Regions from separate parts of the Dechloromonas sp. A34 genome, predicted to be linked through region 1. Evidence: predicted binding sites of a transcription regulator. Region 1 holds the regulator's gene; each other region holds the start of a gene.
What was found. The regulator FNR, encoded in region 1, switches genes on or off when oxygen is low (the NO sensors DNR and NnrR bind a similar motif). The targets are predictions, from matches to a motif close to TTGANCTAGNTCAA.
Positions count from the first base shown of each region.

Region 2: a site for FNR is predicted at 4,101-4,114, ahead of NQE15_RS02780 (thiamine pyrophosphate-dependent enzyme). Genes of this name have one in related genera too.
Region 3: a site for FNR is predicted at 5,518-5,531, ahead of NQE15_RS06910 (FimV family protein). Genes of this name have one in related genera too.

Region 1 is NZ_CP102486.1:1,856,443-1,863,732, forward strand. It holds gene NQE15_RS09340 (TonB-dependent receptor family protein) at 1-1,721, shown strand, start outside; gene NQE15_RS09345 (porin) at 2,057-3,280, shown strand; gene NQE15_RS09350 (DUF302 domain-containing protein) at 3,425-3,826, shown strand; gene fnr (fumarate/nitrate reduction transcriptional regulator Fnr) at 3,839-4,582, opposite strand; gene hemN (oxygen-independent coproporphyrinogen III oxidase) at 4,668-6,071, shown strand; partial or broken gene NQE15_RS09365 (sulfite exporter TauE/SafE family protein) at 6,138-6,808, shown strand; gene NQE15_RS09370 (universal stress protein) at 6,822-7,247, shown strand.
Region 2 is NZ_CP102486.1:551,666-558,955, reverse strand. It holds partial or broken gene aceF (dihydrolipoyllysine-residue acetyltransferase) at 1-1,182, opposite strand, end outside; gene aceE (pyruvate dehydrogenase (acetyl-transferring), homodimeric type) at 1,198-3,882, opposite strand; gene NQE15_RS02780 (thiamine pyrophosphate-dependent enzyme) at 4,174-6,048, shown strand; gene NQE15_RS02775 (indolepyruvate oxidoreductase subunit beta) at 6,045-6,656, shown strand; gene folD (bifunctional methylenetetrahydrofolate dehydrogenase/methenyltetrahydrofolate cyclohydrolase FolD) at 6,730-7,290, shown strand, end outside.
Region 3 is NZ_CP102486.1:1,367,810-1,375,099, reverse strand. It holds gene sucD (succinate--CoA ligase subunit alpha) at 1-728, opposite strand, end outside; gene sucC (ADP-forming succinate--CoA ligase subunit beta) at 740-1,900, opposite strand; gene NQE15_RS06930 (MATE family efflux transporter) at 2,037-2,654, opposite strand; gene NQE15_RS06925 (MATE family efflux transporter) at 2,905-3,375, opposite strand; gene paaK (phenylacetate--CoA ligase PaaK) at 3,499-4,794, shown strand; gene NQE15_RS06915 (fumarylacetoacetate hydrolase family protein) at 4,798-5,499, opposite strand; gene NQE15_RS06910 (FimV family protein) at 5,619-7,290, shown strand, end outside.

The DNA.
Region 1 (7,290 bases):
GCATCGAGGTCATGCGCGGCCCGATGTCTTCGGTCTATGGCAACCATGCCGGGGGCGTCATTCAAATGTTTACGGCCGATGGCAAAGGCCGGCCGACGGTCGAAGGCAATTTCCTGGCCGGCAGCTATGGCATGTGGAAAGCCGGCGCCATGGCCCAGGGTGCGGTTGGTGGTCTCGGCTACGTGGTCGATGCCTCGCGGTTTTCCAGCGACGGCTATCGCGAGCACAGCCAGGTCGAGCGCGACCAGACCTTCGCCAAGCTGACCTGGGCGCCCGATGCCGACAGCCGCCTGATGTTCGTCGCCAACGGTTTCTCGCAGAAGGCCGACGATCCGCTGGGCCTGAGCTGGGATCGCTTCCGCAACGACCCGCGCAGCGTCGACCCGGTTGCCGAGCAGTTCAATACCCGCAAGACCATCGACCACACCCAGGGCGGTGTCAGTTACGAGCGCCGTTTCGGCGAGCACAGCGTGCAGTTGTCGGCTTACACCGGACAGCGTTCGGTGATCCAGTACCAGTCGATTCCCCGTTTCGTGCAGTTGGTCACACCGGCGACTCCGGCTAACGATCCAAAGCGCAAACATTCGGGTGGCGTCATCGATTTCGATCGCGCCTTCTCTGGCATTTCCGGGCGCTGGATCGGCCGCTACGCGCTGGCTGGCGGCAAGCTGACCACCACCCTCGGGATGGACTATGAGCAATCCACAGATGAGCGGCGCGGCTACGAAAACTATACCAGTGCGACAACGCTGGGCGTTAAGGGCGCGTTGCGCCGCAACGAGGAAGATAAGGTCGCCAGCTTCGACCAGTACGCCCAGGCCGAATGGCAGGGCGAGCGCTGGGGCTTCACCGGCGGCCTGCGCCATAGCCGGGTCGCCTTCAAGGTCGACGACAACTACATTGCGACCGGCAACGGCGACGACAGCGGCAATGTCAGTTACGAAAAGACGACCCCGATGCTGGCCGCCACCTACCGCCTGACGCCGGCGGTTAATCTCTATGCCAGCGCGGCGCGCGGCTTCGAGACGCCGACCCTGAACGAACTGTTCTATTCCGGCCCGGGCGGCACCTTCAGCTTCGATTTGAAACCGGCGACCAGCACGCATCTGGAAACCGGGCTCAAGGCCTTCATTGGCAAGGACAGCCGTCTCGACGTGGCGATCTTCCAGGTGAAGACTGATGACGAACTGGTGGTCAGTTCCGCCAGCGGCGGCCGCACCAGCTACCGCAACGCCGGGCAGACGACGCGGCGTGGCCTGGAGGTGGCGGTGGACAGCCGCTGGCCGGCTAATCTCACCAGCCGGGTCGCCTACACCGGGCTTGATGCGCGCTATGACGAGGCGTTCGCCAGCGGGGCGACGACGGTCGATGCCGGCAAGCGCCTGCCCGGCATCGCCGCACATACGCTGTTCGGCGAGCTGGCCTGGCGGCACCCGGCGACCGGCTTCCATGCTGCGGTCGAGACCATCGCCCGCAGCAACGTCCAGGTCGAGGATACCAACACCCAGCGGGCGGCACCGTTCTACGCCATTGCCAATTTACGCACCGGCATCGAACGCAGTTTCGGAGCACTGACGCTGCGCGGCTTCGCCCGTCTCGACAATGTCTTCGACCGCCAGTATGTCGGTTCGGTGATCGTCGGCGACGGCAACGGCCGCTTCTACGAATCGGCCCCGGGACGCAACTGGCTGGCCGGGATCAGCGCGAAGTACGCCTTCTGAGACCTTCCTTTCGTACTATCCGAAAGCCCGGTTCGCCGGGCTTTTTTTCGTCGACTGTTCGTTTTTTGCTGTTGTGTTTTGGCTCAGCGGCGCAGCAATTGTCCAGAAAATGAACGACTTGGCGAGCAATGGCGGCTCGTACGGGGGCTTGGTCAATCTCCCGGAAAGCCCGGCCGCTATTGGGTTTTCAAGCAAATTTCCGAAATTGGCAGGTGGCTGGCACGCGCTTCGCAAACCATAGGCATCCATGTCGCCCCAGCGGTGACAGCGGGGGAAGCCGGCCGGGGTGCTACCTGGCTGGCAGGGGTTACTCACAAAATATCTGGAGACATTTCATGCAGAATTTCTCGTCCGTCCGTCCTTTGGTTCTCGCTTTGCTCGCTCTGGGCAGCACCGCCAGCCATGCCGTCAGTTTTACCCAGAACGATGTTACGCTCGACATCAACGGCACCATCAACGGCTTCTACGTCAATCGTGAATCCAAGAGCACCAATCGGGCGACCGGCGCCTCGACGACCACCAACAACAGTGCGCTGACCAATGGTCTGCTGCCGGGCTGGATCAATTTCGTCGCCACCACCCAGGCCAATGGCCAGGACATCAAGGCGCACTTCAGCTTCGCGCCGGGCATCAACAGCAATTCCGAAGTCATTGGTCTGTCGAACAACGCCGCCGCCGGCGGCACCGGCCAGGGTAGCCCGTTCAGCCAGATCGATACGCGCAACGTCTACTTCCAGTTCGGCAACAACAGCTGGGGTACCCTGAAGTTCGGCCGCGACATCGGTCTGTTCGGCCGCGATGTCATCCTCTCCGACATGACCCTGATCGGCGTCGGTGGCACCAGCAACGCCGGCATCCCGTACAACACCACTTTCGGCATGATCGGCCACGGCTACATGTACACCGGCTTCCAGCCGCAGATCACCTACTCGACCCCGACCCTGGGCGGCTTCCAGGCATCGGTCGGCATCTTCCAGCCGAGCCGCTTTGCCGGTGACGAAACCAAGGCTCCGGGCTTCCAGGGTGTTGCCACCTACGACTGGAAGGGGCAGTCCACCAATGTGAAGGTTTGGACCGGCGCTGTCAGCCAGAGCACGAGTTGCTCGGTCAGCCCCTGTGCTACCCAGTCCTACACTGCCAACGGCTTCGAACTTGGCGCCAAGGCCGGCTTCGGCAACTTCGAGGCGGTGGCCTACGCTTTCACCGGTAGCGGCCTCGGTTTGTCCACAGTTGGTGCCCAATTCTTCGGTGGCAGCAACGGGGCCGGCAACAAGACCGATTCCGATGGTTATTTTCTGCAAGGCACCTATAAGTTCGGCGCCACCAAGGTCGGTCTGAACTTCGGCGAAAACAAGGACAAGAACGGTTTTGCACTGACCGGTGCCAGCCCGCTGAACAGTATCAAGAACCAGGCTTACACGCTGGGGGTCTATCATTCGCTGAACAAATACATCACGCTGGTCGGCGAATTCAATGATGAGAAGATCACCAATGCGGCTGATACCAATGTCGATTTCAAGAACCGGACGATTTCCGCTGGCGGCATCATCTTCTTCTGATTCATTCTGTATTTCCAAGCGTCAGATGTTTTCCTCGCATCTGTTCAGGGGGCTCCTCGGAGCCCCTTTTTTCTTGAACTGCTGCGCTGGCTGCTTGCGGCGCTGGCCTTCTGTCTGATTCCCGGCGTCTTTGCCGCCGAGGATGTGGTCAGTCAGGTGGTGGTCGGCAGTGATTACCAGTCGACCCGCGAGGCGCTCGTCGAGGCCATCGAGGCCGAGGGGCTGGTGGTCAGCGCGGTCATTCCCTTCAATGGCATGCTGGCCCGCACGGCCGGCGATCTGGCGCGGGCGGCGAGCCCTTTTGCCAATGCCGAAATCGTCCAGTTTTGCAGCGCGGCGTTGGCCTGGCAGTTGCTGGAAGAGGAGGCGGCGCAGATTGCCCTGTGCCCGCTGGCGATCAGCGTCTTTACGACGGTAGCCGAGCCGGGCCGGGTGGTGCTGGCCTATCGCACGCCGGGGCAGGGCACGGCGGGGCGAATCAAGGCGGAAAATCTGCTGCGGCGGCTGGTTGCGCGCAGCGCCGAACTGGCGCGCCTGCGCTGGTAAGGAATCGACCGCTCAGGCGCGGTGATTCATCAGGGCTTTAAGCCCATTCACATTCAGGATCCGGATGTGCTTTTGCTGGACGGCGATGTAGCCTTCTTCCTGGAATTTCGAGAAGGCGCGCGACACGGTTTCCAGCTTGAGGCCGAGATAACTGCCAATTTCCTCGCGCGTCATGCGCAGGTAGAACTCGGCATGCGAAAAGCCGCGCGCCGTGAAGCGCTGCGACAAATTCAGCAGGAAGGCAGCGAGCCGCTCCTCGGCGCGCATCGTGCCGAGCAGCATCATCACGCCGTGGTCACGAACGATCTCGCGGCTCATCACCTTGTGGAAATGATGCTGCAGATTGTGGATCTCGCGCGACAGACTTTCCAGACGGGAGAAGGGAATCGAGCAGATTTCGCTGTCTTCGAGGGCGATCGCGTTACAAGTGTGGTGCTCGGTGCTGATGCCGTCGAGGCCAAGCAGTTCGCCGGCCATCTGGAATCCGGTTACCTGATCGCGGCCGTCTTCGAGCAGCACGTCGGTCTTGAAGAAACCGCTGCGAATCGCGTAGATGGCATCGAACGGCTCGCCGGCCCGGTACAGGTGATCGCCGCGCTTTATGCGGCGACGGGTGGAAACCAGATCGTCGAGACGCTCCAGTTCTTCCAGTGTCAGCCCGAAGGGCAAGCAGAGTTCGCGCAGGTTACAATTTGAACAGGCTGTCTTGATTACGGACAGCGTGATATCTTGATTCAGCGGGGTTATTTGAGGCATTGGCAACCTGAGTTCGCTTGATCCATGTCAACCACAAAATCGCGCCTACCGAACATAATCCATCCACCTTCTGGCGGCATGTCCAATGAATTTCGCAACTGAAAACCTCGTCTTCGATCCACAGATCATTCGCCGCTTCGATGTGAACGGCCCACGCTACACGTCATATCCGACGGCTGACCGCTTTGTCGAAGCTTTCGACTCGGACGCTGCCAAGCTCTGGCTGGGCAAACGCAATATCGGCGGCATCAGTCGACCTCTGTCATTATACTTCCACATCCCCTTCTGTAACACCATCTGCTATTACTGTGCCTGTAACAAGATCATCACCAAGGATCACGGACGCAGCGCCAAGTACTTGAAATACCTGGCAAAAGAGCTCGATTTGCAGAGCGCCAGCCTCGAAGGCAGGGATGGCGAACATGAGGTGATTCAGCTGCATTGGGGCGGCGGCACGCCGACCTTCCTGTCGCACGACGAGATGCGCTTGTTGATGGGCGAGACGAGGAAGCACTTCAAATTGCTCGACGGCGGCGAGTACTCGATCGAAGTTGATCCGCGCAAGGTTGATTACGAAACGGTCGCCCTGCTCGGCGAACTCGGCTTCAACCGGATGAGCATCGGGGTCCAGGATTTCGACGAGCGCGTCCAGGTTGCGGTCAACCGCGTGCAGAGCGAGGAAGAAACCTACAACGTGGTCAAGGCGGCGCGGGCCAACGGGTTCAAGTCGATTTCGGTCGATCTGATCTACGGCCTGCCGCACCAGTCGGTGATGGGCTTCAACCGCACGCTGGAACGCGTGCTGGCGATGGACCCGGAACGCCTGTCGATCTACAACTACGCGCATATGCCCAGCTTGTTCAAGCCGCAGCGCCGGATCGCCGAACCCGATCTGCCGTCGGCCGATACCAAGTTGCAGATTCTGGCGCTGGCCATCAAGAAACTGACCGAAGCCGGTTACGTCTTCATCGGCATGGATCACTTTGCCAAGCCCGATGACGAACTGGCCGTTGCCCAGCGTCAGGGCCGCCTGCACCGCAATTTCCAGGGCTATTCGACCTACGCCGACTGCGACATGCTGTCCTTCGGCATTTCGTCGATCAGCAAGGTCGGGCCGACTTACAGCCAGAACGTCAAGACGCTAGACGAATACTACGACCGGCTGGACGCCCAGATGCTGCCGGTCTTCCGCGGCATCGAGCTGACTGCCGACGACATCCTGCGGCGTTCGATCATCCAGGCCCTGATGTGCCATTTCGAGCTTTCCATCGAAAGTATCGAGAGTTCCCATCTGATTGATTTCCATCAATATTTTGCGGCCGAGTTGGAAGACATGAAGGAAATGGAGCGTGCCGGCCTGCTCAAGATCGAGCCGGAATGGATCACGGTCCTGCCACCGGGACGCATGCTGGTGCGTATCATCTCCATGGTTTTCGACCGCTATCTGCGGGCCGATCGTCAGCGCACGCGTTACTCGAAGGTAATTTGACGGGGAGGGTGGGTGAGAGGCTGGGGTTAAAATCCCGCCCTCCCTGCCGCCCTTTCTTTCCCCCCTGTGCCTGACTCCGGCTTTCTCGCCCTCTTTCTCGTTGGTTTGCTTGGTGGCACCCACTGCGTCGGCATGTGCGGCGGCATCGTCGGTGCCTTGTCGCTCGGCGCGCCGGCACGCTGGTCCATGCTGCTCTCCTACAACAGCGGCCGCATCCTTTCCTACGGCGTAGCCGGGGCGATTGCCGGAGCACTCGGCGCGGCCAGCATGGGCCTCGAAGGCCAGGTTCCGGTCCGCCTGATCCTCTTTTTTCTCGCCAACCTGATGCTCGTCGCGCTTGGGCTTTACCTGCTCGGCATGACGCGTACGCTGGCCTTTACCGAGCGAGCCGGGCAGCATCTGTGGCGCGTGATCCAGCCGCTGACCAAACGCTTCCTGCCGGTGCGGACGGTGGTTCAGGCATTTCCGCTCGGCCTGCTGTGGGGTTGGCTGCCCTGCGGGCTGGTATACAGTGCGCTGGCCAGTTCGCTGACCGCCGGATCCTCCGGCGCGGTGCGCTGATGATGCTGGCCTTTGGTTTGGGCACCTTGCCAAATCTTTTGTTGGCGGGCATCTTGTTTGCCAGGTTGAACGAATTCGTGCGCCGTCCCGCGGTGCGCATGTTTTCCGGCCTGCTGGTGCTCGGTTTCGGTCTTTATGGCCTGTTCGGATTGATGCGCCTGCTCGGCTGGATTTAGGACGGGAGAGACGATGAAGATTTTATTGCCGGTCGATGGTTCAGACTGCGCCCTGCGCGCCGTCGATCATCTGATTGCCCATAGCGCCTGGTTTCGCGAGGTGCCGGAGATTCACCTGCTGCACGTTCATGCGCCGATCCCGATCGGCCGCGTGCAAGCACACATCGGCAAGGAAACGCTGCAGGCGTACTACCTTGAAGAAGGCCAGGAGCAGTTGAGCGCGGCGCAAGCCCGGCTCGATGCCTCCGGCCACTTTCACACAACGCACATCCATGTCGGTCAGCCGGCCGAGGTCATTGCCAAGATCGCCGGCGAACTCAAGTGCGACCTGATCGTCATGGGTAGCCATGGGCGGAGCGGGGTGGCCGGGCTGGTCATGGGCTCGGTGGCCAGTCGCGTGCTCCATCTCGCCAGCTGCCCGGTGCTGCTGGTCAAGTGAGCGAAGCCGAAGCCAGCCGGGTCGTCGAGTTTGCAATCGGCGG
Region 2 (7,290 bases), 1.3 Mb from region 1:
TTGAATTCCGGGAATTTCTGCAGGCCCTTGACGCAGGCCTTCATCAGGAAAGCGAGCATGGTCAGCTTGGCGCCGCCACCCTTTTCGTTTTCCTTGTTGAGCAGGACGCGGAAGGCTTCGATGTCGGTGATGTCGGCGTCTTCGTGATAAGTCACGGCCGGGATCATGACCCAGTTGCGCGACAGGTTCTGGCCGGAAATCTTCTTGATGCGCGACAGCGGCTTGACCTCGATCTCGCCGAACTTGGCGAAATCGACCTTCGGCCAGGGCAGCAGATCGAGCACGCCACCGCCAACGACACCGCCGGCAGCGGCGGCGACCGGGCCGGAAATGGCGCCGGACATCACGCCCTTGACGTACTTGCTGAGGTCTTCCTTGACGATGCGGCCTTTCGGACCGGTCGCCGGCACCTTGGCCAGATCGACGCCGAGTTCGCGAGCAAAGGCGCGGACCGACGGCGAGGCGTGCACCTTGCTGCCGATCGGCAGGGCCGGTGCCAGGGCGGAAGGTGCCGCCGGAGCAGCAGCGGTAGCGGGCACGGCAGCCGGAGCAGCGGCAGGTGCCGATGCCGATGCCGGGGCGGCAGCTTGCGGAGCGGCGGCGGGGCAGCAGCGCCGGCGCCGGTTTCGACCTTGATCAGGACCGTGCCTTCGCCGACCTTGGAGCCGAGCTGGACCAGCACTTCCTTGACCGTACCCGCCACGGTGGACGGGACGTCCATCGTCGCCTTGTCGGATTCGAGGGTAGCAATCGCATCGTCAACCTTGATGCTGTCGCCAACCTTGACGTACAACTCGATGACCGGCACTTCCGAGAAGTCGCCGATATCCGGCACCTTGACCTCGACCACGCCACCGCCGGCGGCGGGGCAGCTGCCGGAGCGGCGGCAACCGGGGCCGGGGCGGGCGCCGCAGCCTGCGGGGCCGGAGCAGCCGCGGCGGCGCCGCTTTCGACCTTGATCAGCACCGTGCCTTCGCCGACCTTGGAACCGAGCTGGACCAGCACTTCCTTGACCACACCGTCCACCGTGGAAGGCACATCCATCGTCGCCTTATCGGATTCGAGGGTGGCGATCGCGTCGTCGACCTTGATGCTGTCGCCGACCTTGACGTACAGCTCGATGACCGGCACTTCGGAGAAATCGCCGATATCGGGGACTTTGACTTCAATGATTTGGCTCATGTTGTCTCTCCCTGATTAAACCGACATCGGGTTGGGTTTGTTCGGGTCAAGGTTGTACTTGACCAGGGCGGCAGCGACCTTCTCGCGACCGATTTCGCCGTTGTCGGCCAGCGCCTTGAGGGCAGCCAGCGTCACCCAGTGACGATCGACCTCGAAATGGTGACGCAGCTTCTCGCGGGTATCGGAACGACCGAAACCATCGGTGCCCAGCGTGACGTACGGTGCCTTGACGAAGGGACGGATCTGCTCGGAGAACAGCTTGATGTAGTCGGTCGAAGCAATGACCGGACCCTTGGCATCCTTGAGCTTTTCTTCGACATGCGACAGCTTCGGCTCTTCCAGCGGGTGCAGCATGTTCCAGCGCTGGACATCGAGACCGTTGCGGGCCAGTTCGTTCATGCTCGGGCAGCCCCAGATGTCGGCCTCGACGCCCCAGTCGCTCTTGAGCAGGTCGGCGGCGGCGATGACTTCGCGGAAGATGGTGCCGGAGCCGAGCAACTGGACGCGCGGGCCAGTGGAATCGGCGCCCTTCTTGAAGGCGTACATCCCCTTGATGATGTCGGCTTCGGCGCCCACCGGCATTTCCGGGTGCTCGTAGTTCTCGTTCATCACGGTGATGTAGTAGAAGACGTCTTCCTGCTCGACGTGCATGCGGCGCATGCCGTCCTGGGCGATGACGGCGACTTCGTACTGGAAAGTCGGGTCGTAAGAGACGCAGTTCGGGATCAGGTTGGAGAGGATCAGGCTGTGACCGTCTTCGTGCTGCAGACCTTCGCCGTTCAGGGTCGTGCGACCGGCGGTGCCGCCGATCAGGAAGCCGCGGGCGCGTTGGTCGCCAGCCGCCCAGCAGAGGTCGAGAACGCGCTGCATGCCGAACATCGAGTAGCAGATGTAGAACGGAATGGTCTGCACGTTATGCACGGAGTACGAGGTGGCGGCAGCGATCCAGTCGCTCATCGCGCCCGATTCGTTGATGCCTTCCTGCAGCACCTGGCCAGTTTTCGACTCCTTGTAGAACATCAGCTGGTCGTGGTCTTCCGGCACATAGTTCTGGCCTTCCTGGTTCCAGATACCGACCGAGCGGAACATGCCTTCCATGCCAAAGGTGCGCGATTCGTCCGGCACGATGGGCACGACGTTCTTGCCGACATTCTTGTCCTTCAACATCATGTTCATGATGCGGACGATGGCCATCGTCGTGGACAACTCGCGGCCTTCGCCGGAGGCCTTCAACAGGGCGGCAAAGGTCTCGAGCGGCGGAATAGCCAGCGGTTCGGCCTTGCGGCGGCGCTGCGGCAGGAAGCCACCGAGGTCCATGCGGCGCTGGCGCATGTACTTGTATTCTTCCGAATCTTCCGGGAAGGTCAGGTAGGGCAGCTCTTCGAGCTTGTCGTCAGGAACCGGCAGGGCGAAACGGTCGCGGAAGCGACCGATCTGCTCGATATCCATTTTCTTCTGCTGGTGGGAGATATTCATCGCCTCGCCGGCCTGGCCCATGCCAAAGCCCTTGATGGTCTTGGCCAGGATCAGGGTCGGAGCGCCCTTGTGGGTGACGGCCGCATTGTAGGCGGCGAAAATCTTGAAGATGTCGTGACCGCCGCGGTTCAGCGCCCAGACTTCGTCGTCGGTCCAGTCGGCAACCAGCTCGCGCAGTTCCGGCGTATTGAAGAAGTTCTCGCGGACATAGGCGCCGTTCTTGGCCTTGAAGGTCTGATATTCGCCGTCGCAGAGTTCCATCATGCGCTTCTTGAGGATGCCCTTCTTGTCGCGCTGGAAAAGTGCATCCCAGTGGGTACCCCAGATCAGCTTGATGACGTTCCAGCCGGCACCGCGGAATTCGGATTCGAGTTCCTGAATGATCTTGCCGTTGCCGCGCACCGGGCCGTCGAGACGCTGCAGGTTGCAGTTGATGACGAAAATCAGGTTGTCCAGCTTTTCACGGCCGGCCATGCCGATGGCGCCGAGCGATTCGACCTCGTCGGTCTCGCCGTCGCCGAGGAAGGCCCAGACCTTGCGCTTTTCTGCCTTGGCGGCATCGATCAGGCCGCGCGAGGCCAGGTACTTCATGAAGCGGGCCTGATAGATGGCCTGGATCGGGCCGAGGCCCATGGAGACGGTCGGGAACTGCCAGAAGTCCGGCATCAGCCAGGGGTGCGGGTAGGAGGAGATGCCCTTGCCGTCGGTTTCCTGGCGGAAGTTGTCCATCTGCTCTTCGGTCAGGCGACCGAGCATGAAGGCGCGGGAATAAACGCCCGGCACCGAGTGGCCCTGGAAGAAGATCAGGTCGCCACCGGACTCGTCATGGATGCTCTTCCAGAAATGCGAAAAACCGACGTCGTAGAGGGCGGCGGCGGAAGCGAAGGAGGCGATGTGGCCGCCGACGTTGGTGTCCTTGTTGGCGCGGACGACCATGGCCATGGCGTTCCAGCGGATATAGGAGTGGATCTTGATTTCCAGGTCCGGGTTGCCCGGGTACTTGGGCTGGCGGTCAGCCGGGATGGTGTTGATGTATTCGGTATTGGCGGAATAGGGGATGTCGATCCCGTCTTCGCGGGCCTGACCAATCAGTTTTTCGATCAGGTAATGGGCGCGTTCGGCGCCTTCCTGGGTGATGACGCCATCGAGGGCATCAGTCCATTCCTTGGTCTCTTGCGGATCTACGTCGTTGGGGTCAGGCAGGGCGTTCGGTTGGTCGGCCATGGTTTGTCTCCTAGGTTGGTTTTCATTCTGTTTTGCCCATGTGAAGCAAAACAACTGTACCGCTTTCCAGGACGCATTTGGTAAATCCGCGCCCCGAGATTTCCCTTACTTCTAGTTTCACATTGCAAAAACAATATTCGCATCGTGCAATATGGGGATATCCCGTAGCCGATAAATTTTTAGCGGGAAAGTGAGACAAAATTTAAAAGCACAGCGACTTGCTCTGTATCAAGTCGGCAAGCAAAAGCCCCTCTATAATCGAAGGTTTTCGCCTTGATCACAGGAGCAACCATGGCAGCAGTGATGCCAGCCCCGGCGGCCAGCCGGCACCTCATGTCCGGCAACGAAGCCGTGGCCCGCGCCGTCTGGGAGTCCGGCGTCAAGGTCGCCGCCGCCTACCCGGGCACGCCGTCGACCGAGATGCAGGAAGTCATCTCGACCTACCCGGACCTCTACGCCGAATGGTCGGTCAATGAGAAGGTTTCGCTGGAAGTCGCCATCGGCGCCGCCTATGCCGGCTCGCGCGCCTTCTGCTGCATGAAGCACGTCGGCATGAACGTTGCCTCCGACGCGCTGATGACCCTAACCCTGACCGGCGTGGTCGGCGGCCTGGTGATCGCCATCGCCGACGACGTCGGTCTCTCCTCCTCGCAGAACGAGCAGGATTCCCGCTACTGGGGCCGTTTCGCGCACGTTCCGGTATTCGAGCCGGCCGACTCGCAGGAAGCCTATGCGATGACCAAGCTCGCCTACGAGCTGTCCGAGCAGTTCCAGGTACCGGTCATCCTGCGCATGACGACCCGAATCAATCATGTGAAGTCGCTGGTCGAAGTCGGCGAGCGCGTCGCCCATACCGGTGCCGGCTTCAAGAAGGAACCCGGCCGCTTCGTGATGGTGCCGGGCAACGCCGGCAAGCGCATTCCGCTGATGTTCCAGCGTGATGCCAACCTGCGTGCCATCGCCGAAAGTTCGCCGCTCAATTTCATCGAAAACGGCAGCGACAAGCGCGTCGGCTTCATCACCTCCGGCCCGGCCTACATGCACGTCAAGGAATCCTTCCCCGACGCGCCAGTGCTCAAGCTCGGCTTCTCCTGCCCGGTGCCGTTCGAAAAGTGCCGCGAACTCGCGGCACTGGTCGATCAGGTCGTCGTCGTCGAGGAAGTCGAGCCGCTGATCGAAACCGAACTCAAGGCCCAGGGCATCCAGGTCATCGGCAAGGAAATCCTGCCCTTGCAGGGCGAACTGTCACCCAACGTGCTGAAACCGGCCATCGCCAAGCTACTCGGCGAGCCGGTGCCGGCCATGACGGCGCGCGCCCCGCTGCCGGTTTTCCCGCGGCCACCAACCATGTGCGTGGCCTGCCCGCACCTCGGCGTCTATTACACGCTGTCCCAGGTCCGCAACCTGAACATATCGGGCGACATCGGCTGCTACACGCTGGGGGCAGGACACCCGTGGAACGCGCTCGACACCTGCGTCTCGATGGGCGCCTCGATGGGCGTCGCGCTGGGCATGGACAAGGGCCGCGGCGAGGCCGACAAGGACAAGCGCATCGTCGCCGTGATCGGCGACTCGACCTTCCTGCACATGGGCATGCAGGGCCTGCTCGACATGGTCTACAACAAGGGCAACGTCACCGTCCTGCTCCTCGACAACCGCGCCGTCGGCATGACCGGCGGCCAGGACAATCCGGGCAACGGCCGCGACATCTACGGCGACGATGCACCGCGCATCGACTTCGCCAAGCTGGTCTCGGCGCTCGGCGTCAAGGAAGAGCGCATCCACACAGTCAATCCCTACGAATTGCCGGTGCTGTTCAAGACCATCCGCGAGGAGGTCAAGGTGCCTGAGGTCTCGGTCATCATCACCGACCAGCCCTGCGTACTGATCAAGGATTACCACAAGCTGAAACCCTTCGAGGTCATCGACGACAAGTGCACCGGCTGCGGCAACTGCATCGACGTCGGCTGCCCGGCCATCCACGTCACCCGCCGTGGCAAGGAGGTCAAGGCCAGCGGCAAGGAAGTCGATCTCGCCTTCGTGCGCATCGAAACCTCGGTGTGTACCGGCTGCGGCCTGTGCGTCCAGCCCTGCGCGCCGAAGGCCATCGTGCACCACGTGCCGACCTCGCCTATCCAGCTGATCAAGGGAGGGGCCTGCGCATGAGTTCGAACACCAACATTCTCGTTGTCGGCATCGGCGGCCAGGGCGTCATGACGGCGACCGAAATCCTCGCCGAAGCCGCCATCGCCATGGGCCACGACGCCAAGAAGACCGAAGTCGCCGGCATGGCCCAGCGCGGCGGCGTGGTTTCGTCGCACCTGCGCTTCGGCCAGCGGGTTCTGTCGCCGCAGATCACGCCGGGCACCGCCGACGTGCTGCTCGGGTTCGAGTCGGCCGAAGCCATGCGCTGGCAGCACATGCTGAAGCCGGGCGGCATCACGCTGATGAATACCGCTAAACTGGTGCCACCAGTCGTCGAACTCGGCCTCTTCGATTACCCGGAAGACCCGCTCGCGGACATCAGGAAATCGGGTAACAAGGTCGTCGCCTTCGACGCCACCTCGATCGCCCAGGAACTCGGCGACATTCGCCTCGGCAACACCGTGATGCTCGGCGCCATCGCCGATCACCTGCCCTTCCCGGCCGAAACCCTACTCGCCTGCGTACTCAAGCGTTTCGAGAAAAAAGGCGAGAAGATGGTGGACATGAACCGCCGCGCCTTCGAAGCCGGACGCGTCGCCGTTGGCGCAGCCGAGGCCGCCGCCGCGTAATCTGGTAAAATAGTCGCCAATTCAAAGGGAAAGGCAGCCGCCTTTCCCCTTTTCTTTTCTGTTGGATGCGACGATGACAGCACGAATTATCGACGGCAAGGCCCTGGCCGAAGAACTGCGCCAGAGTTTCAAGGCCCGCGTGGAAGCCCTGACCGCCAAGGGGCATCGCCCCGGCCTGGTGGTCATTCTGGTTGGCGAAGACCCGGCCTCCCAGGTCTACGTGAAGAACAAGGTCAATGGCTGCCTGGCCATCGGCATGCACTCCGAAAAGATCACCTACGAGGCGACCGTCGATCAGGCCACGGTGCTGGCCAAGATCGCCGAATTGAATGCCGATCCGAATATCCACGGCATCCTGGTCCAGCTGCCGCTGCCCAAACACTTCGATGAAGAAGCCGTGCTCGAAGCAATTGCCACCGACAAGGACGTCGACGGCTTCCATGCCGAGAACGTCGGCGCGCTGGCGCAGGGCAATCCGCGCTTCATCCCGTGCACGCCCTACGGCGTCATGAAGATGTTCGAGAAGGGCAATGTCGATCTCTCCGGCAAGGAAGCCGTCGTCATCGGCCGCTCCAACATCGTCGGCAAACCCATGGCCCTGCTCCTGATCAATGCCGGCGCCACGGTCACCGTC
Region 3 (7,290 bases), 490 kb from region 1:
ATGAAGCCGACGATCGGCTTCTTCATGTTGGCCTTGCACCACATGGCAGCTTCGGCTTCGTCCGGACCGCCGATTTCGCCGATCATGATGACGGCGTCGGTATCCGGATCGTCGTTGAAGGCCTTCATGACGTCGATGTGCTTCAGACCGTTGATCGGGTCACCGCCGATACCGACGGCAGACGACTGGCCGAGACCGATTTCGGTCAATTGGCCGACGGCTTCGTAGGTCAGGGTGCCGGAGCGGGAAACCACGCCGATGCGACCCTTCTTGTGGATGTGACCCGGCATGATGCCGATCTTCACTTCATCCGGGGTGATCAGGCCAGGGCAGTTCGGGCCGAGCAGCAGGGTCTTCTTGCCGCCCTTGGCTTCCTTTTCCTTCATCTTGTTGCGCAGGATCAGCATGTCGCGGACGGGGATGCCTTCGGTGATGCAGATGGCCAAATCGAGGTCAGCTTCAACGGCTTCCCAGATCGCTGCTGCAGCGCCCGGGGGCGGCACGTAGATGACGGAAACGGTAGCGCCGGTTTGCTGGGCGGCTTCCTTGACGGAACCGAAGATGGGAATGTTGAAGATCGACTCGCCGGCCTTCTTCGGGTTCACACCAGCCACAAAGCAGTTCTTGCCGTTCGCATATTCCTGGCATTTTTCCGTATGGAACTGACCGGTCTTGCCGGTGATGCCCTGGGTGATGATCTTGGTGTCTTTATTGATGAAAATGGACATTCAATAGCTCCTTACTTGACCGCAGCAACGATCTTGGTGGCGGCTTCGGCCATGGAATCGGCAGAAATGATCGGCAGACCGGAATCCTTGAGGATCTGCTTGCCCATATCTTCGTTGGTACCCTTCATGCGAACGACCAGCGGCACCGACAGATGGGTTTCGCGAGCCGCGGCGACGACGCCGGCAGCGATGGTGTCGCACTTCATGATGCCGCCGAAGATGTTGACCAGGATGCCCTTGACCTTGGTGTTCTTGAGCATGATCTTGAAGGCTTCGGTGACCTTCTCGGTCGTGGCGCCGCCACCGACGTCCAGGAAGTTGGCCGGCTCGGCGCCAAACAGCTTGATGGTGTCCATCGTGGCCATAGCCAGACCGGCACCGTTCACCAGGCAGCCGATGTTGCCGTCGAGGGAGATGTAGGCCAGATCGAACTTGGAAGCTTCGATTTCGTCGGCATCTTCTTCGTCCAAGTCGCGGAAGGCAACGATCTCTTCCTGACGGTAGAGGGCGTTGGAGTCGAAGTTGAACTTGGCGTCGAGGGCCTTGATGTTGCCGTTGCCTTCGAGGATCAGCGGATTAATTTCGGCCAAGGAAGCATCGGTTTCCATGTAGCAGTTGTACAGCCCCTTCAGCGCTGCAACAGCTTGCGCCTGGGAAGCCGCCGGGATGCCGATACCGGCTACCAGGGTCAGCGCCTGCTCGTCGGTCAGGCCGACCAGCGGGTTGATGAAAACCTTGAGAATTTTTTCCGGGGTCTTGTGGGCGACTTCTTCAATGTCCATGCCACCTTCGGAGGAAGCCATCATGGCGACGGTCTGCGTGGCGCGATCGGTCAGCGCCGCAACGTAGTACTCGTGCTTGATGTCGGCGCCTTCTTCGATCAGCAGGCGACGGACCTTCTGGCCTTCCGGACCGGTCTGGTGGGTGACCAGTTGCATGCCGAGGATCTGGTTGGCGTACTCGCGCACTTGCTCGAGCGACTTCGCCACCTTGACGCCACCACCCTTGCCACGGCCACCGGCGTGAATCTGGGCCTTGACCACCCAGACACTGCCGCCCAGGGTCTCGGCTGCCTTGACCGCGTCATCGACGGACTGGCAGAAGATCCCGCGCGGAACCGTAACGCCGAATTTCTTCAGGAGTTGTTTGCCCTGATATTCGTGAATTTTCATGCGCTTTCCTTGCGTTTAGTTGAGTTGCGAGCAATAAACGGTAGCCATACAGTCCCCCGGCCCCGCTTGGTTATACCGACTTGGACCCAAAATGTTACCACAGACCGCCATTTTTATTGCGCGCCAAAATTCATAATTATGGCCGCGACTCGACGACCAGAATGGCCTTGCGCAGCAGTGGCAAAAGCATGGCAGCGGCCAGGACGATTCCAGCCACCGCGGCCAGCCAGAAACCGGCCACGCCGAGCGGAGGCTGCCAGCGGTAGCACAGCCAGGCACCGCCCAACAGCCCGACGCCCCAGAAGCAGATCGTCTGGACCAGCATTGGGACAAAAGTTACCCGGTAGGCCCGCAAAGCATGTCCGGCGACCGTCTGCAACGCATCGAAAAACTGGTAGATCGCCACGTAGGCAATCAGGCCCAGGGCAATCGCCCGTACCGACGGATCGTTCGTGTAGGCCGCGATCAACGGTTCGGCCGCCAACCAGAGGAAACTGCCGGCCAGCGTGGACAGCCCGGCAGCCAGTAACAGCCCGGCCCGGATTGCGGCGCGGGCGCGCGGCCAATCTCTTCCGCCGACCGCCTGCCCGACCGTAGCCATGGTGGCGATGGCCAGCGACAAGGGCAGCATGTAAGCCAACGCCGAAATATTGGCGACGATGCGGTGCCCCGCCACCACTGTCGCCCCCAGTTCCGCGACGAACAGACTGACCAGCGTAAATGAGGTGATTTCCACCAGATTGGACAGCCCCATCGGTACCCCAAGACGCAATAGTTCTCGCCAACCGGCCCAGCACGGCCGTTGCCACTTTCTGAATGGCCGATATCGTTGTCCGAGCGGCCCCAGGCGAGATAGGCCGCCCCACTCAAACAGGCCAGCCAACCGATCAGGATATTGGAGAGCGCACACCCGGCGACACCGAGCGGTTCGCCCGACCAGCCTTGCAAGGTCAGCCCCCAGGCCAGCAGCGCATGCAGGGCGAGGCCGCCCAGACCGATAGCCATCAGCACCCGCGGCTTGCCCAGAGCATTGCAAAAAGCATAGAACGTGCGATAGCACAGCGCGGCCGGCAAGCTCCAGGCGAGCATGGCCAGATACTGGCGAACCTTGGCCTCCACCGCCACATCCATTTCCGCCATTCCCAGCACCGCCCCGGATGGGTCAGAAACAGCACGCCTGGCAGGCTCAACAGCAGGGCCAGCCAGAAACCTTGTTGCAGAACGCCAGCCACCTCGCCCTCGCGCTTCGCACCATGCAAATGCGCTACCACCGGCGCCACAGCCTGCAAAATCCCGACCAGCGCGAAGACGACCGAAACATGGATGCCGCCGCCGATCGCCACCGCAGCCAGATCGACAGGGCTGACATGGCCGAGCACAGCGGTATCGACCACCATCATGCCGATGGAGGCCAGTTGGGCGATCAGGATGGGGAAGGCGTGGGCAAGCAGCCCACGGGCAGCGGCAAGGAGCATGAGAGGAGATTGTCGCACGCACGCCGGCCTCGGCCGCCCGGGCAAATACGGGCCACCTTGATCTGGCTCAAGCAGCCGCCCGGTATGCCGGACGAAAATCCCGGCTTCAGGAGGGAGTCAATAATGAAAATAGGCTTACACGCCATCGAAAACGCCAGCCGCGAGGAAATCGTCGCCCTACAGACCGCACGTCTAAAATGGACGCTGTCGCATGTCTATAACAATGTGCCACATTACCGCGCCAAGTTCGATGCCGCCGGGATCCATCCGGAGGATTTCCGAACACTGGCCGACCTCGCCCGCTTCCCCTTCACCACCAAGCAGGACCTGCGCGACAACTACCCTTACGGCATGTTCGCCGTGCCGCGTGAAGAGGTGGTGCGCATCCATGCATCGAGTGGCACGACCGGCAAACCGACCGTGGTCGGCTATACGCAGAAGGACATCGGCACCTGGGCCGAGCTGATTGCCCGCTCGATCTACGCCTCCGGCGGCCGCAAGGGCGACATCGTCCATGTCGCTTATGGCTACGGCCTATTCACCGGCGGTCTGGGCGCCCACTACGGCGCCGAGAAACTGGGCTGCACGGTGATCCCGATGTCCGGCGGGCAGACCGAAAAGCAGGTCCAGCTGATCTGCGATTTCAAACCGAACATCATCATGGTGACGCCGTCCTACATGCTGAACATCGCCGACGAGTTCCGCCGTCAGGGCATCGACCCGCGGAGCACGGCATTGCGCATCGGCATCCACGGCGCCGAGCCGTGGACCGACGCCATGCGCGGCGAGATCGAGGCCGCTTTTGGCATCGATGCCATCGATATCTACGGGCTGTCAGAAGTCATCGGTCCGGGCGTCGCCAACGAATGCGCCGAAAGCAAGGATGGCCCGGTGATCTGGGAAGACCACTTTTACCCGGAAATCATCGACCCACTGACCGGCGAGGTGCTGCCCGAAGGCAGCCAGGGCGAACTGGTGTTCACCTCGCTGACCAAGGAAGCGATGCCGGTCATCCGCTATCGCACCCGCGACCTGACCCGCCTGCTACAGCCGACCTCACGTTCGATGCGGCGGATCGGCAAGATCACCGGCCGCTCGGACGACATGCTGATCATCCGCGGCGTCAATGTCTTCCCGTCGCAGATCGAGGAACTGATCCTCAAGCAACCCAAGCTGTCGCCGCATTACGTACTGGAAATTTCGCGCGACGGCCACCTGGATTCGATGAAGGTCAATGTCGAGCTGAAGCGGGAGTTCGAATTTGCCAGCACGGCCGAGAAGGAATTCGTGGCGCACGATCTGCAGCACCACATCAAGTCCTACATCGGAATTTCGGCCCGCATCGACATTGTCGAACTCGGCGGCATCGAGCGCTCGATCGGCAAGGCGAAACGCGTTATTGACAAACGCCCGAAGTAAATCTCAGACGATCCGGGCGCGCAGCGTACCGACGCCGTCGACACCAGCCTCCAGCCGGTCGCCCGGCACGATCGGCCCGACCCCGGCCGGCGTGCCGGTATAGATCAGATCGCCGGCTTCCAGACGCACCGAGGTCGACAAGTTGGCGATGATGTCGGCCACTTTCCACATCATGTCCGACAAGTCGCCGTCCTGACGCAGCTCGCCATTGACCGACAGCCAGATACGGCCCTGACCCGGATGCCCGGCCAGAGCCGCAGGCCTGATCTCCCCGGCCACGGCCGACTGATCGAAACCCTTGCCCATATCCCAGGGATGGCCCTTTTCCTTGGCCTTGCCCTGAATGTCGCGCCGGGTCAGATCGAGGCCGACGGCATAGCCAAAAATCAGTTTATGGGCAGCCTCGGCTGCAACATTCACCCCCCCCGCTCCTAGCGCGACGACCATTTCGACCTCGTGATGCAGGTTCTTGGTGATCGGTGGATAGGCGATGCTGAGTTCGCCACTCCCACTGACCAAGGCGTCACCGGGCTTCATAAAGAAAAATGGTGGCTCGAGTCCGGCTGCCTGGTCGGAAGCGCCCATCTCGCGGGCGTGTTCGGCATAGTTGCGGCCAACGCAAAAGATCCGCCGTACGGGAAAACGCTGATCGCTCCCGGCAATCGGCAACGAAGGAATGGGATGTGGCAAAAATGCATATTTCATGGATTGTCTCGAGCTGGTTTGACCAAGGTCAGAAGTGTGCAATATTTCACCCTGACAGTGTCAGCACGATGTTACTGTTTCGCCAGACATAAAAAAAAGCGCGCCACGAGGGAACCCCAATGAATACAAAGCTGTTTCGACTCAACGCCTTGGGCCTGGCCCTGGTTTCCAGCTACGCCGGGGCGGTCGGATTTGGTGAAATAGTCCTGCACTCCCGGGTCGGCGAAGCCCTAAGAGCCGAAGTTCCGCTCCTCGCCGGCGCCGGCGAATCCATCGATACCGCCTGCTTTTCACTAGCCCCGCTGCCGGGTTCCGAACTTCCCGCCGTCAGCAATGCCCGTATCCGACTGGTTCGCAACGGTACGGCGTACCGCCTGCTCATTTCAGGCACCCGCCCGGTTGCCGAACCTATCTTCGTTATCGGATTGCGCGCCAACTGCGGCGTTGATCTCCAACGCGACTATGTCTTGATGCCTGCAGCGCCGGTGATGCTGGCTTCGGCCGATGGCGAGGCGCCCCCGCCAATTACCAGCACGGCCAGCCGGAAATCTGTCAATTTCCGCGAATGGCAAGCCCACGACGGCGACACCCTGGCAGGAATTGCAGAATCGCAGGCGCCGGAGGGCGGCAGCGAGCAACGCCGCCTGTTGTTGGCGATGAAGCGTGCCAACCCAGCGATTTCCGCCGACGAGCCACTCACCGAAGGAACGCTGGTCCGGATACCGTATTTGCGGCAACGCACCGCCGTCGAGCGAAGCGCCCCACCCAGCAGTAGCGCCCCGCAACCGCTGCGCGCGCAGAGAGAGCAAGCCCCCCCCCTCCGGCCTAAAAAAGCTCCGAAGACAGAGGCCGCTCCCAACCAGACAAAAAAAGGTGGCGACCGCCTTGTCCTCGGCAAGCCGCCGGAGGATTTGCAACCGGGCGAAAAGGCGGTTCCACCTCGCGCAAGCCTGAACGAGATGGAAGAGCGCATGCTCAAGCTGGAAACGACGCTGCAGGTGCTAAATCAGGAAATTGACAAACTGAACAGCGCCCTGGCGCTGACCACCGAAGCGCTGGCCATCCAGAACAAGATCCAGGCCGCGCAATCGGCCCCGCCGGTGCCTGATGCCATGCCAGCCGTCAAGGCCGGTGTCACCGCGCCACCGCCGGTTGATCGCTCAAGCCAAAACAACTGGCTTGAATTGTTGTTCAGCGCCCTCGCGGGGGGTGGCATTGCGGCAGGCATGGCCCACCTGCTGAGTCGCCACCGTCAACGCCGGAGCGATGATGAACTCCCACTCGCGGTCTCCGGCTACCGTCCCGAAGTCGTGGTCAGGCCGCCCGCCTCCAGCGTCTTCGAATCACCAGCGACTAGTACCAGTCAGCCAACCGAAACATTGCCCGCCCCAACGGCAACCACCGTGGATATTCCGCTCGAAGCCGAAACGGTCGACGTCAATTACAACGAAGGTGGCACCGCGCTTGAGCTTGCCGAAATCATGCTTTCCTTCGGCCGGGTACGGGGCGCTGCCGAAACCCTGGCCCAGCATATCGAAGAGAACTCACCGGAAAATATTCAGCCGTGGAGCATGCTGCTCGATCTCTATCGCCGGGGTGACATGCCTAGCGAATTCGAAACGCTGGCCGGCCGAATGCGTGAAAAATTCAATGTCCATGTTCCCTCTTGGGCAGAGTCGAATTCGCCAGTCTCCGGCCTCAAGTCGCTGGAGGACTATGCCCATATTGTCTGGCGAGCATCCAACAGCTGGGGCACCCAGGAATGTCTGAACTACCTCTATGAACTCGTTC